DNA from 4 places in the Streptomyces sp. NPDC057617 genome. Region 1 is predicted to be linked to each of the others. Evidence: riboswitches for the same ligand, from Rfam matches in the RefSeq annotation. Region 1 holds a riboswitch; each other region holds the start of a gene.
The links. A riboswitch is a leader RNA that binds a small molecule or an ion and turns the genes downstream of it on or off. The one in region 1 is predicted to bind cobalamin.
Positions count from the first base shown of each region.

Region 1 (3,200 bases):
CGCGGGCAGACCGGTGGCGAGCAGCCGCTCGACGATCTCCTCGACCGTGCCGGCCGCGTAGCAGGGGTCGATCCACTCACGGTCCGCGGCGAGTTGGCCCTCGGGCGCGGCCGTCCCGTACCCCCGTACCGTTTCGGTGACGTGCGCCGCCTCGCGTACGTCGGGGCCGGCGAGGGCGGTCCGTACGGCGTCCAGCCGCTCCGAGGGTACGAAGTGATCCGCGAGGCCGCAGAGCAGTGCGTCGGCCGCGCCCACCGCCCGCCCTGTGAGGGCGAGATGGGTGCCCAACTCGCCCGGCGCGCGCGAGAGGAGATACGTGCCACCGACATCGGGGACGAGGCCGATGCCGGTCTCGGGCATGGCGACCGCCGACCGTTCGGTGACGATCCGGACGGTGCCGTGCGCCGACACACCGACGCCGCCGCCCATCACAATGCCGTCCATCAGCGCCACATAGGGCTTGGGGAAGCGGGCGATCCGGGCGTTGAGCCGGTACTCGTCGCGCCAGAAGGCGGGTGAGGCGGCGCCGCCGGTGCGCGCGTCCTCATGGATCGCGCGGATGTCGCCGCCGGCGCACAGCCCGCGCTCGCCGGCGCCCGAGATGATCACCGCCGTCACACTCTCGTCGTCCTCCCACCGGGCGAGCGCCTCGGAGATCCGCAGCACCATGGGGTGGGTGAGGGCGTTGAGCGCGCGGGGCCGGTTGAGCGTGATACGGGCGGTACGGCCCGCCCGGCCGAGCAGTACCGGTTCGTCTTCGTGGACCATGGCGCCAGTATTCAGGACCCACGTTTCGAGCAGGTCGCGTTCCGGACCTATGCTGGACGCGCAGTCGGTTCGCCCTGCCCGCCAGGCAGGCGCGTCGCAAGAGGGAACCCGGTGGGAATCCGGGACTGCCCCGCAGCGGTGAGTGGGAACGACCGCCGTCATACGCACTGGACGCACCGCGTCCGGGAAGCGACGGCCAGTAGGTGCCTTGTCCGCGTACGCACATCGCGTACGGCCACGAGGCGCGCCCGCGAGTCCGAAGACCTGCCACTGCCCGTGTGCGAGGACCGCGCACGGAGATCTCGGTGACCTCGTGGGCGGGTCGGCGGATACGGGCGGGCGCGCGCCACATGGCTGCGTCGCACATGGCGGTACGCAACATGGCTGCGTCGCACATAGCTGCGCGGCACATGGCTGCGCGGCACATGGCTGCACAGCACATAGGTGCACGGCATATATGTGCGCCGCACATGGCAGTGCGGCACATGGTGTGCGGCACCCGCCCCGGCCTCCGTTCCTTCGCTGCACACGAGTTCCGCCGGGATCGTTCCCGTACGACTCGCGAAGGAGAGTCCCGTGACACCCACGTCCGCAGCCGCGGCATCCCGGTCGGACCGGCCGGGTCAGAGGCCCGCGCCCATGCCCAGGTCCACCGTCCATGGCTACCCCCGCCAGGGCGCCGACCGGGAACTGAAGAAGGCGATCGAGGGGTACTGGAAGGGCCGGGTCACCGCGGACGCGCTGCGGGAGACCGCCGCCGGGCTGCGCCGCGACACCTGGCGCGAACTGGCCGGCGCCGGACTCGACGAAGTGCCCACCGGCCACTTCTCGTACTACGACCATGTGCTCGACACCAGCGTCATGGTCGGCGCGGTCCCGGCCAGGCACCGGGCCGCCGTCGAGGCCGACGCGCTCGGCGGCTACTTCGCCATGGCGCGTGGCGCCCAGGACGCCGCGCCGCTGGAGATGACCAAGTGGTTCGACACCAACTACCACTATCTCGTCCCCGAGTTGGGCCCGGACACGGTCTTCAGCGCCGACTCCGCGAAGCAGAGCGGCGAGCTGCGCGAGGCCCTCGCGCTCGGCCACACCGGCGCCCGGCCGGTGCTGCTCGGCCCCGTCACCTATCTGCTGCTCGCCAAGCCCGCGCCCGGGGTGGCCGCCGGATTCGAGCCGCTCACCCTGCTCGACCGGCTGCTTCCGGTGTACGCGGAAGTGCTGGCCGATCTGCGGGCGGCCGGCGCCGAGTGGGCACAGCTCGACGAGCCCGCCCTGGTCCAGGACCGTACGCCCGCCGAACTGGACGCGGTCGCCCGCGCCTACCGCCGCCTCGGCGCGCTGACCGACCGGCCCCGGCTGCTGGTCGCCTCGTACTTCGACCGGCTCGGCGAGGCCCTGCCCGTACTGGCGAAGGCGCCCGTGGAGGGGCTCGCGCTGGACTTCACCGGCCCCGCCGCCGCCAATCTCGCCGATCTCGCGGCGGTCGGCGGACTGCCCGGCAAGCGCCTCGTCGCCGGGGTGGTGGACGGGCGCAATGTGTGGATCAACGATCTCGCGGCCTCGCTGACCACCCTCGCGACCCTGCTCGGTCTCGCCGAGCGGGTCGATGTGTCGACATCCTGCTCGCTGCTCCACGTCCCGCTGGACACCGCAGCCGAGAAGGATCTCGATCCGCTGCTCACCCGCTGGCTGGCCTTCGCCCGCCAGAAGACCGACGAGGTCGTCACCCTCGCCCGCGGTCTCGCACGGGGCACGGACACCGTCGCCGCCCGGCTGGCGGCGAACCGCGCCGATCTGGCGTCCCGGACCTCCTCTGGCGTCACCCACGATCCCGTCGTACGGGCCCGCTGCGCGGCCGTGACGGACGCGGACGCCCGCCGGGAGCAGCCGTACACCGAGCGCGCCGCCGCGCAGCACGAGCGGCTCGGACTGCCGCCACTGCCGACGACGACCGTCGGATCGTTCCCGCAGACCGCCGAGTTGCGCACCGCCCGCGCCGAACTGCGGGCGGGGCGGCGGGACATGGCTCACTACGACGAGCGCGTCCGGGCCGAGATCCGCGAGGTGATCGCCTTCCAGGAGAAGTCCGGCATCGATGTCCTGGTGCACGGCGAGCCCGAACGCGACGACATGGTGCGGTACTTCGCCGAGCGCCTCACCGGATTCCTGGTCACCCGGCACGGCTGGGTCCAGTCGTACGGCACCCGCTATGTCCGGCCGCCGGTCCTCGCGGGGGATGTCTCCCGGCCCGCCCCGATGACCGTGGACACCATCTCGTACGCACAGTCGCTGACCACCCGGCCCGTCAAGGGAATGCTGACCGGGCCCGTCACCATGCTGGCCTGGTCGTTCGTCCGCGACGACCAGCCGCGCGGCGCGACCGCCCGGCAGGTGGCGCTCGCGCTGCGGGACGAGGTGGCGGATCTGGAGGC
Region 1 covers NZ_JBHVGV010000009.1:366,072-369,271, reverse strand. Annotated here, with positions in the region: gene ACFU9P_RS23835 (enoyl-CoA hydratase/isomerase family protein) at 1-768, opposite strand, end outside; cobalamin riboswitch at 817-1,055, shown strand; gene metE (5-methyltetrahydropteroyltriglutamate--homocysteine S-methyltransferase) at 1,408-3,200, shown strand, end outside.

Region 2 (3,200 bases), on a different contig from region 1:
GGACGACCGCGCCGGACTCGCCGGTCTGGTTGGCCGTACGGTTCGCCGCGTCCTTGAAGGTCATCCAGCCGTTGCCGGTCTGGGCGAGGGTGCGCATCATCCTGCCGTACAGCTCGCGCGCCGGGACGGTCCTGCGGGCCAGGCCCGCCGCCTCCGCGTCGCGGTAGGCCCCGTCGAACTCCTCGCCCCACAGATCGACCAGCTCCGGCACATCGGAGGGCGAGAACAGCGACCACATGCCGTCCGCCTCCACCCGGCGCATGAACTCGTCCGGGATCCAGTGCGCCAGATTGAGGTTGTGCGTACGCCTGGCGTCCTCGCCGGTGTTGTCGCGCAGCTCCAGGAACTCCTCCAGATCCGCGTGCCAGGTCTCCAGATACACACAGGCCGCGCCCTTGCGCCGGCCGCCCTGGTTGACCGCGGCGACCGAGGAGTCGAGGGTGCGGAGGAAAGGGACGATGCCGTTGGAGTGCCCGTTGGTGCCGCGGATCAGTGAACCGCGCGAGCGGACACGGGAGTACGGGATGCCGATGCCGCCCGCGTGCTTGGAGAGCCTGGCCACCTGGTGGTACCGCTCGTAGATCGAGTCCAGCTCGTCCAGCGGGGAGTCCAGCAGATAGCAGGACGACATCTGGGGGTGGCGCGTACCGGAGTTGAAGAGGGTCGGCGAGGACGGCAGATACTCCAGCCGGCTCATCAGCCCGTACAGCGCGGCGACTTCGTCCAGCGCCCGTGCCGACTCGTCCTCCGCGAGCCCGGCGGCCACCCGCAGCATGAAGTGCTGCGGGGTCTCGATCACCCGGCGGGTCAGCGGGTGCCTGAGCAGATAGCGGTCGTGGAGCGTACGCAGCCCGAAGTAGCCGAAGCGGTCGTCCGCCGCCGGATCGGCCAGCCGGTCGAGCCGGGCGGCGTGCAGCGCGACAAAACCGGCCGTACGGTCCGCGATCAGGCCCTCGCGGTGCCCGACCGCGACCGACGCCGAGAACGACACCGCGCCCTGGCCCGCCGCCTCCTCCACGATGGCGCGGGCGAGCAGCCGGGCGGCGAGCCGGGAGTACGACGGGTCCTCGGCGATCAGACCCGCGGCCGCCTCGATGGCGAGCCCGCGCAGCTCGGCCTCGTCCGACCGGGCGTTACGGCCCCGGAGTGCGGCGGCGGCCACTCTGCCGGGGTCGGCGTCGGGCAGATCGGCGGTCAGTTCGGCCAGGACCCGCAGCAGCGCGGCGCCCGGTCCGTCGGCCGCTTCACCGATTTGCCCGTCGGTCGGCCCGTCTGCGGGTCCATCAGGCCCGGTGGTTCCCGGAGCGGCTGCCGCCGGATCCGCTGGCGCGATGGTCACGTGGTGCTCTCCCTCGCTCGGCTCCGGGCCGGCGCGAGGGGATACGGGGGCGCGCACCGCCGTACCCCCGGGACCCGGGCAGCACGCGGCGCGGCGTCCACCGGCCCAACCGCGAGGCCCGGACGTCTCGGCGCCCGGATCGGCCGACCCGGACGCACCGTCGGCAGGCGCTCGGACTCGCGGGCACGGCAAAGCGCACCACAGCACACCGTTGCGGGACAGTTCCGGATTCGCACCGGATTCCCCTGCGTCGACAGCGAGGTCGAGCATACATCTGGTGGCTGGAAGCCGCACCACCCCCCAGATGTAGTGTCGGGTATGGTCAGCCGCCCCCGGGCGTACCACCGTCGGCGGCGCCGGGCAGGTCCAGGACATAGGCGAGCAGCGGGAGTTCCGGGAGCGGTTCCCAGTCCCGCTCGGGGGTCCTGACGAAGCCGAGGCGCTCATAGATCCGGTGGGCCTGCCGCATGGACGCCTGGGTCGAGAGGACCAGCCGTATACAGCCCTCCGTGTTCTGAGCGCGCGCCACACAGGCACGGACCAGGGCCTCGCCGACGCCTCTGCCCCGGGCCGCCCGGTCGACCGCCAGCATCCGGAACTCGGCCTCGCCGTCCTGCGCGATGTCCGCCCAGGGCCCGCCGGCCAGGACAACGGTGACCCCGCCCAGCACCGTCCCGTCCGGGTCCACGGCGGCCAGCACCTCCGCCTCGGCCGCCCGCGTGGCCACATCCCGCAGCGTGTACAGATACGGGTCGTCCTCACCGAAGTCCAGGTGCCCGTCCACCAGATACGCCCGCGCGGTGATCTCGCCGAGCCGCGCGTACTCCCCGGGCTCGGCCTCTCTGATCGTGAAGTCCATGCACCGAGTGTGCGCCATGGGTACGACAACGGGCCGCCGCGCCCTCCTCACCAGCGAGGAAGCCGCGGCGGCCCGGTCGGAACACGAGACCCTCAGTGCACCGGATCGCCCGAAGCCGCCTTCGCCGGCTCGACCCGTACCCCCGGATCCCCCGCGTCCGCCGTGTAGTCCGACGGGCTCGTCTCGTCCACGCCCTCGGGCGCCTTGACCGCCCGCATCACGAACGTCAGCACCACCGTCACCACCACATTCAGCACGAACGCCGTCAGACCGATGTAGCCGATCTCGTTGATCCCCGGGATCTCCGCCGACGATCCGCCGAAGTGCTTCTGGGTGGGGCTCGCGACCCCGTACGCCGCGGCCGTCCCGTACAGCATGCCGACGCCCCAGCCGACGAGCAGCGCCCAGCGGTGGAACCAGCGGGTGAACAGGCCGCCGACCAGGGCCGGCATCGTCTGGAGGATCCAGATTCCGCCCAGCAACTGGAAGTTGATCGCCACCGTCTTGTCCATGGACAGGACAAAGACCAGCGCGCCCACCTTCACCAGCAGCGAGACCACCTTCGAGACCTTGGTCTCCTGCGCCGGGGTCGCGTCCGGCCTGATGAAGTCCTTGTAGATATTGCGGGTGAAGAGATTCGCCGCGGCGATCGACATGATCGCGGCCGGCACCAGCGCGCCGATCCCGATGGCCGCGAAGGCCACGCCCGCGAACCAGGCCGGGAACATGTTCTCGAAGAGCTGCGGGATCGCCAACTGCCCGTTGTCCACCTTGATCCCGGCGGCGATCGCCATGAAGCCCAGCAGCGCCAGCAGCCCCAGCATCAGTGAATACAGCGGCAGGATCGTGGTGTTGCGCCGGATCACATCGCGGCTGCGGCTGGAGAGCGTCGCCGTGATGGAGTGCGGATACATGAAGAGCGCGAGCGCGGAGCCGAGCGCCAGGGTGGCATAGCCCCACTGCCCTGCGTCGCCCGGTACGAGCGCTCCGCGTGGCGCGCCC
Region 2 covers NZ_JBHVGV010000002.1:691,120-694,319, forward strand. Annotated here, with positions in the region: gene ACFU9P_RS08660 (ribonucleoside-diphosphate reductase subunit alpha) at 1-1,339, opposite strand, end outside; cobalamin riboswitch at 1,484-1,626, opposite strand; gene ACFU9P_RS08665 (GNAT family N-acetyltransferase) at 1,662-2,198, opposite strand; gene mctP (monocarboxylate uptake permease MctP) at 2,291-3,200, opposite strand, start outside.
Region 2: it holds a riboswitch for cobalamin, as region 1 does, so the genes downstream of both, ACFU9P_RS08660 (ribonucleoside-diphosphate reductase subunit alpha) here and metE (5-methyltetrahydropteroyltriglutamate--homocysteine S-methyltransferase) in region 1, are expected to answer to the same signal.

Region 3 (3,200 bases), on a different contig from region 1:
CATCACCGGCAGCCGCGCGGCCCGTGCGATGCCCATGTTCACAATGTCCGTACGGCGCAGATTGATCTCGGCGGGGCTGCCGGCGCCCTCGCAGATCACCGCGTCATGGGTGGCGCGCAGCTCCTCCAGGCACTCCAGGACGGGCCCGAGCAGGGCTTCCCGGCGCCCGCCGCGCAGTGCTGTGCCGGCCTGCGCTTCGCCGTTCGTCCCGGTTGTCCCGGGTGTTCCGAGTGTCCCGGCCGTACCGAAGAAACCCTTGGCGCTCAGCTCGCCCACCGGCCGCCCCATCAGCACCACTTGGCTGCTGCGGTCGCCACCGGGCTTCAGCAGTACGGGATTCATCAGCGCGGTCGGCTCCACCCGGGCCGCCTGCGCCTGCATCGCCTGCGCCCGCCCGATCTCCGCGCCCTCGCGCGTCACAAAGGAATTGAGCGACATGTTCTGCCCTTTGAAGGGCGCGACCTTCACCCCCCGGCGTACCAGCCACCGGCAGATCCCCGCCGTGACGACGCTCTTGCCCGCGTCCGAGGTGGTCCCGGCCACCAGCAGGCCACCGCCGAGCCCGCCCCGGCTCATCCGCGCCCCCATTGGTCGGCCGAGCCGATGGCCGTACGGTCTGCCGCGCCGTGTGTGGAGGCGGAGACGGAAGCGGTACGACGTATCGCGCCGTACGCGAACCGCCCCGCGATACAGGCCGCAAGGGCCAGCCCGCTCACCCGGCGCGACAGCCGTACCGCCCGCTCGATGTCGGTCGTCTTCACGGGCCGCCCCTCGCCGTTCAGCACGGGCCGGTGCTCCACCCGCCCGCCGTACGCCAGCGTCCCGCCGAGCCGTACGCCCAGCGCACCGGCGAACGACGCCTCCACCGGGCCCGCGTTGGGGCTCGGATGCTTCCGCGCGTCCCGCCGCACCGCCCGCAGTGCCCCGCGCGGATCGTCACCGGACACGACGGCCAGCGCGGCCGTCAGCCGGGCCCCGGGCCAGCCCGCCAGATCGTCGAGCCGGGCCGAAGCCCACCCGAACCTGCGATACGTGGCCGACTTGTGACCCACCATCGCGTCCAGGGTGTTCACGGCACGGAACCCCACGAGCCCCGGCACCCCCGCGACCGCACCCCACAGCAGCGCGCCCACAACGGCGTCCGAGGTGTTCTCGGCGACGGACTCCACGACGGCGCGGGCCAGCTCAGGACCGCTCAGGCTCTGCGGATCGCGCCCGCACAGATGCGGCAGCCGCTCCCTGGCCAGCTCGATGTCCCCGGCGTCGAGTGCCGCGCCGATGGCACGCGCCTCCCGGCCCAGGGACGTACCCCCGACCACGGACCAGGTGGCCACGGCGGTCAGCGCGACGGACGCGATACGGCCTGTCCTCGCGCCGCCCGTGCCCTCGGCGGCCCGGGTGGCGAGGAGCGCGAGGCCGACGGCGCCTCCGGCGCACACCAGGGTGTGCAGCGCGCCCCAGCCGCGGTGGTCGTGCCACAGCGCACGCTCGACGGCCCCCGCCGCCCGGCCGAACGCGGCCACCGGATGGCCACGTTGCGGATCGGCGAACAGCCGGTCGCCCAGAAGGCCGGCGGTGGCGCCGTACGCGAAGACCCGCTCGGCGGCCGAACCGCCACCGCGCACGGCGGACGAACCGCTGCCAGGCATGGCGACTTGTCCTCACTCAGGGTCCGCGCCCCGGCTCGACGTGGTGCGGCGGCGAGAGTTCCTGGCTCCTGGGACAGGGCTCCCAGTGACAGTGGCGGGACCGCGCCGGATTCGCACCGGCTTCCTCTTCTGCCGCCGTAAATGGCCCCGGCAGTCCACCACGCTGCGCAAACACCCGTCAACTCATCCTTGACCTGCGACGGGACAGTGTGCGGAGCCCCACACCGGCCGTGGTCCCGGTGGGAACGGCCCCGGAGCGGATCGGACGACGGTCAGGCGACGATCAGCCGGATCCCGTACGCCACGGCCGCCACACAGAGCGCGAAGCAGGCATACGCGCCCGCCCGCGCCAGCCCCGCCGTACCGGCTCCGCCCCGCCCGGTGGTGGCGGTGGCGGACTCGTACTTGGCGAGCCCCACCACGCCCAGGGTGAACAGGCCCACGAGCCCGACGGTCGCCGCCAGACTGACCCCGAAGACGGAACCGAGCGCCGCCCAGTCGATCTTTATGTCCATCTCGCTTTCCTTCCCTACGCCGTGGCGGTGGTCAGACCCGGGCGGTGCGCGCCGGTTCGCCCGTGCTGCCCGGAGGCGCCGGGATGGTGGTCGACAGGTCCCCCGGGGCTGCGGGCGAGGTGACGGCCGGGGCGGTCATGACACCCAGCTCCCCGGCCGCGGTCTCGTTGACATTGGTGTGGTCGACCGGGCGGCGGCGCGCGGCGAGCCAGATCGCGCCCGACAGCACGACCAGCGACGCGGCGACGACCGAGACACCCCAACTGCCCTGCCCGGTCAGGAACTCCGCGCCCGCGGCGACCAGCCCTGCGGCGGGCAGCGTCAGTCCCCAGGCCGCGAACATCCGGCCCGCGGTGGACCAGCGGACCGTACCGCCCCGGCGCCCGAGCCCTGCACCCATCACCGCGCCCGAGCAGGACTGCGTGGTGGAGAGCGAGAAGCCCAGATGCGAGGAGGCCAGGATGACGGTCGCGGCACTGGTCTGGGCGGCGAAGCCCTGCTGCGGCCGGAGATCGGTCAGGCCGGTGCCCATGGTGCGGATGATGCGCCAGCCCCCGAGATACGTGCCGAGCGCGATCGCCGTACCGGCGGAGACGATCACCCACAGCGGCGGATTGGAACCGGGGGCGAGGACGCCGCCGGTGACCAGCGCCAGCGTGATGACCCCCATGGTCTTCTGTGCGTCATTGGTGCCATGGGCGAGGGAGACCAGCCCGGCCGAGGCGATCTGTCCGGCGCGATAGCCCTTGGCGGTGGCCCGGTCGTCGGTGCGGCGGCCGATCCGGTACGTCAGCCTCGTGGCGAGCAGGGCCGCCAGACCCGCGACAACGGGCGCGGCCAGCGCGGGAATCAGCACCTTGGTGACGACGACACCGCCATTGACCCCGGAGGTGCCGACCGACATCAGGGTCGCGCCGATCAGTCCGCCGAACAGCGCGTGCGACGAACTCGACGGCAGCCCGAGCAGCCAGGTGAGCAGGTTCCAGAGGATGGCGCCGACCAGCGCCGCGAAGATCACCTCGGTCCTGATGCCGTT
Region 3 covers NZ_JBHVGV010000018.1:62,790-65,989, reverse strand. Annotated here, with positions in the region: gene ACFU9P_RS32135 (cobyric acid synthase) at 1-576, opposite strand, end outside; gene ACFU9P_RS32130 (cobalamin biosynthesis protein) at 573-1,649, opposite strand; cobalamin riboswitch at 1,682-1,824, opposite strand; gene ACFU9P_RS32125 (hypothetical protein) at 1,922-2,158, opposite strand; gene ACFU9P_RS32120 (anion permease) at 2,196-3,200, opposite strand, start outside.
Region 3: it holds a riboswitch for cobalamin, as region 1 does, so the genes downstream of both, ACFU9P_RS32130 (cobalamin biosynthesis protein) here and metE (5-methyltetrahydropteroyltriglutamate--homocysteine S-methyltransferase) in region 1, are expected to answer to the same signal.

Region 4 (3,200 bases), on a different contig from region 1:
GCGCGCGAAAAGTCCGGGGGCGTCGACGATGCCCCGGGTGTCGCGCCGCGGACCTGCCATGGCCGGATCCTATGCCGCGTTTGTCCGCCGCGGCCTGTCGTGTTTGCTGTCGTGTTTGTTCAAGACGGCCGACGGCGGCGGTTCGTACGGTCGGGCCATGAGCGACAAGATCAGCAGACTGTTGGAGGCGGCGGCGGACCGTACCGTCACCGTCGTCCGTGGCATCACCGATGAGCAGCTCGGCGCGCCGACGCCGTGCAGCGAGTACGACGTACGCGCGCTGGCGGCCCATCTCCTCCAGGTCGTCGTGAACTTCCAGGCGCTGGCGGCGAAGAAGGAAGCCGACTTCGGGGTCCCGCCCGAGCCTCTGGAGGGAGCGTGGCGCGAGCGGTTCGCGGAGGAGACCGTACGGCTCATCGACGCGTGGGACGCGCCGGGCGCCGAGGAGGGCACCTCGGGGGCCATGGGGTTTCCGGCCAGGACGGTCGGCGCGATGGTGCTCGGCGATCTGACCGTGCACGGGTGGGATCTGGCACGGGCGACGGGGCAGCCGTACGAGCCGGCCGGGGTGCTTCTGGATGTGGTCGGGGAGGAGTTCAGGGCTCTGGCGCCGATGGGGCGGAAGATGGGGGTGTTCGGGGAGCCGGTGCCGGTGGCGGAGGACGCGAGTCCGTTCGATGCGCTGCTGGCCGCGATGGGCCGAGACCCGGGCTGGGCCCGGCCGTAGCGGGTGCGCCGGCCGGTCAGGGGGCGGTCGTGTGCAGGGGGCGGCCGCCGAGGAGATTCCACCGGCCGCCGCGCCCGCTGAGCTCGACGGCGGACAGCGGCTGTATGTCGATCCGCCAGAACGACCGGGGGCCGGCGCCGAGGGCGTGGACCGCGGCGGCGCGGATGATGTCCGGCTCGGCCACGGCGATGACGTGCCTACTGCCTGCTGATTCGGAACCCAGCGTGTCCAGCCAGTGGGCGACGCGGGTGTGGAAGGTACGCAGGGACTCCCCGCCGTGCGGCGCGGCGGCCGGGTCGGAGAGCCACGCGGCGACCGACTCCGGTTCCGCGGCGGTCACTTCGTCGAGCGTCCGGCCCTGCCAGCGGCCCATCGCACAGGGCGCGAGGTCCGGCAGCGGCGCGGCGTCCAGGCCGAGGACCTCGGCGGTACGGCGGCAGCGCGCCGAGGGGGAGACGTACAGGGTGGCGGTGGCGGTACGGGGGAAGCTCTCCCGTACCGCTTCGGCCTGCCGGAGCCCGAGCGGATCGAGGGCGTCCAGCGGATCCAGGGCGTCGGTCGCGGTCGCGGTTCCGGAGGTGTCGGTGACTGTCCCGGAGGTCTCGATGTCGGGCTCAACGGCCTCAGTAGGTTCCGTCGTGGCGAAACGGGCCTCGCGCAGCGCTGTGCTGATGGCCGGTGAGATGAACATCACCCGGGTCGTCATACGGCTCTCCTCGCTCCGGGCCTGCCGGGCCCGCCCTCCAAGCCTGCCCGGCCCGCCAGTTGGGCCTGTCTCCCGATCGGGCGGGGCGCCCAGTCGGGCCGGTCCGCCGGTCGGGGTTCCCTCGCGGGCCCGCCGTCGGTCGGGGCCGCGCCGAGGGCCTCTTGGCCGGTCTGCCGGATCGCGGTACCTTCACGTCGGTATATACGACGGCAAGACGGAAGTCCGGTGAGAGTCCGGCACGGTCGCGCCACTGTATGCCGGGTGCCGGCCGCCGCGTAACAGCGCGGTGGCGGTGCGGAGCCCGGTGAGTCAGACCCGACGGCCGTCGTTCGAGCTCCACTGAATGGGACGCGAGTTCCCCAAGGAGGTTCCGTCATGGCTGAGTCCATCGCGCCGCCGGTCGTTCCGTCCGTCACCACCGGTGCCGGCGCCACCGCTCCGGTGACACCGCTTCCACTGCGCGCGGTGCTGCCGTGGGCCGTGTTCGTGGGCACCCTGATGCTGGTCCTGTTCTACTTCGTCGGCGCCGAACAGGGTGCCACCTCGGTGTTCTCGGGGGAGGGCGTGCACGAGTGGGTGCATGACGGCCGTCATCTGCTCGGATTCCCCTGTCACTGACGGCTGACGGAGATCACGCACATGCATGCCTCCACCGTCAGAACTCTCCTGGTCCGCGGCATGGTCGCGGGCGTGCTGGCCGGACTCTTCGCGTTCGCGCTGGCGTATGTGGCCGGTGAGCCCTCCGTACGGGACTCCATCGCGCTGGAGGAGACCCAGTCCGCACCGGCGGCGCACGAGCACGCCGGGCACACCGCGGCGGAGCAGCCGGCAGAGGAGGAAGAGGAGCTGGTCAGCAGGCCGGTCCAGTCGACGTTCGGGCTGGCCACCGGTGTCCTGGTGTACGGAGTGGCCCTCGGCGGCATCGCCTCGCTGGTCTTCTCCGTCTGTCTGGGCAGGATCGGCCGGTTCGGGCCGAGGGCGACCGCGGCGCTGGTCGCGGGCGCGGCCTTCACCACGGTCTATCTGGTGCCGTTCCTGAAGTATCCGGCGACCCCGCCCGCGGTGGGCAACCCGGACACCATCGGCAAGCGCACCACGCTCTTCTTCCTGATGATCGTGCTCAGTGTGCTGCTGGCCGTCATCGCCGTCATCGCGGGCCGGAGGCTCGCTCCGAGACTGGGCAACTGGAACGCGTCCGTCGTCGCCGGAGCCGGATATGTGGCCGCCGTGGCGGTCGCGTGTCTTGTCCTGCCCGCCAACTCCGATGCCGTACGGGAAACCTTCCCGGCGGCTCTCCTCTGGGAATTCCGGCTCGCCTCGCTGGGTGTACAGGCGCTGTTGTGGACGGCCTTCGGGCTGATCTTCGGGGCGCTGGCGGAGCGGGTGCTCGCGCCGCGGGCCGCGCGGGCCGCCTCGGGTACGGGACCGGGGACGGGAGCTGACGGGGTGACGCCGCCGGTGGGCAGCGCGCGTTGAGACCCAGCACACCGGTGTCGCCCGTGACCGTCGTCGGGATCGGTGCCGACGGCTGGGCCGGACTTTCCGCGCCCGGTCGGGCGGCACTGCGCGCGGCCGACGTGATCGTGGGCGGCGCCCGGCAGTTGGAGCTGCTGCCGCGCGACGAGTGCGCGGCGGAACGGGTGGTGTGGCCCTCGCCGCTGCGGCCCGCCGTACCGGGGGTGCTCGCGGCTCATGCCGGGCGGCGGCTGTGCGTACTGGCCAGTGGGGACCCGATGTTCTACGGGATCGGGCGGACGCTCATGGAAG
Region 4 covers NZ_JBHVGV010000017.1:102,321-105,520, reverse strand. Annotated here, with positions in the region: gene ACFU9P_RS31680 (DUF6597 domain-containing transcriptional factor) at 1-60, opposite strand, end outside; gene ACFU9P_RS31675 (TIGR03086 family metal-binding protein) at 158-727, shown strand; gene ACFU9P_RS31670 (histidine phosphatase family protein) at 744-1,433, opposite strand; cobalamin riboswitch at 1,611-1,769, shown strand; gene ACFU9P_RS31665 (CbtB-domain containing protein) at 1,809-2,051, shown strand; gene ACFU9P_RS31660 (CbtA family protein) at 2,073-2,909, shown strand; gene cbiE (precorrin-6y C5,15-methyltransferase (decarboxylating) subunit CbiE) at 2,933-3,200, shown strand, end outside.
Region 4: it holds a riboswitch for cobalamin, as region 1 does, so the genes downstream of both, ACFU9P_RS31665 (CbtB-domain containing protein) here and metE (5-methyltetrahydropteroyltriglutamate--homocysteine S-methyltransferase) in region 1, are expected to answer to the same signal.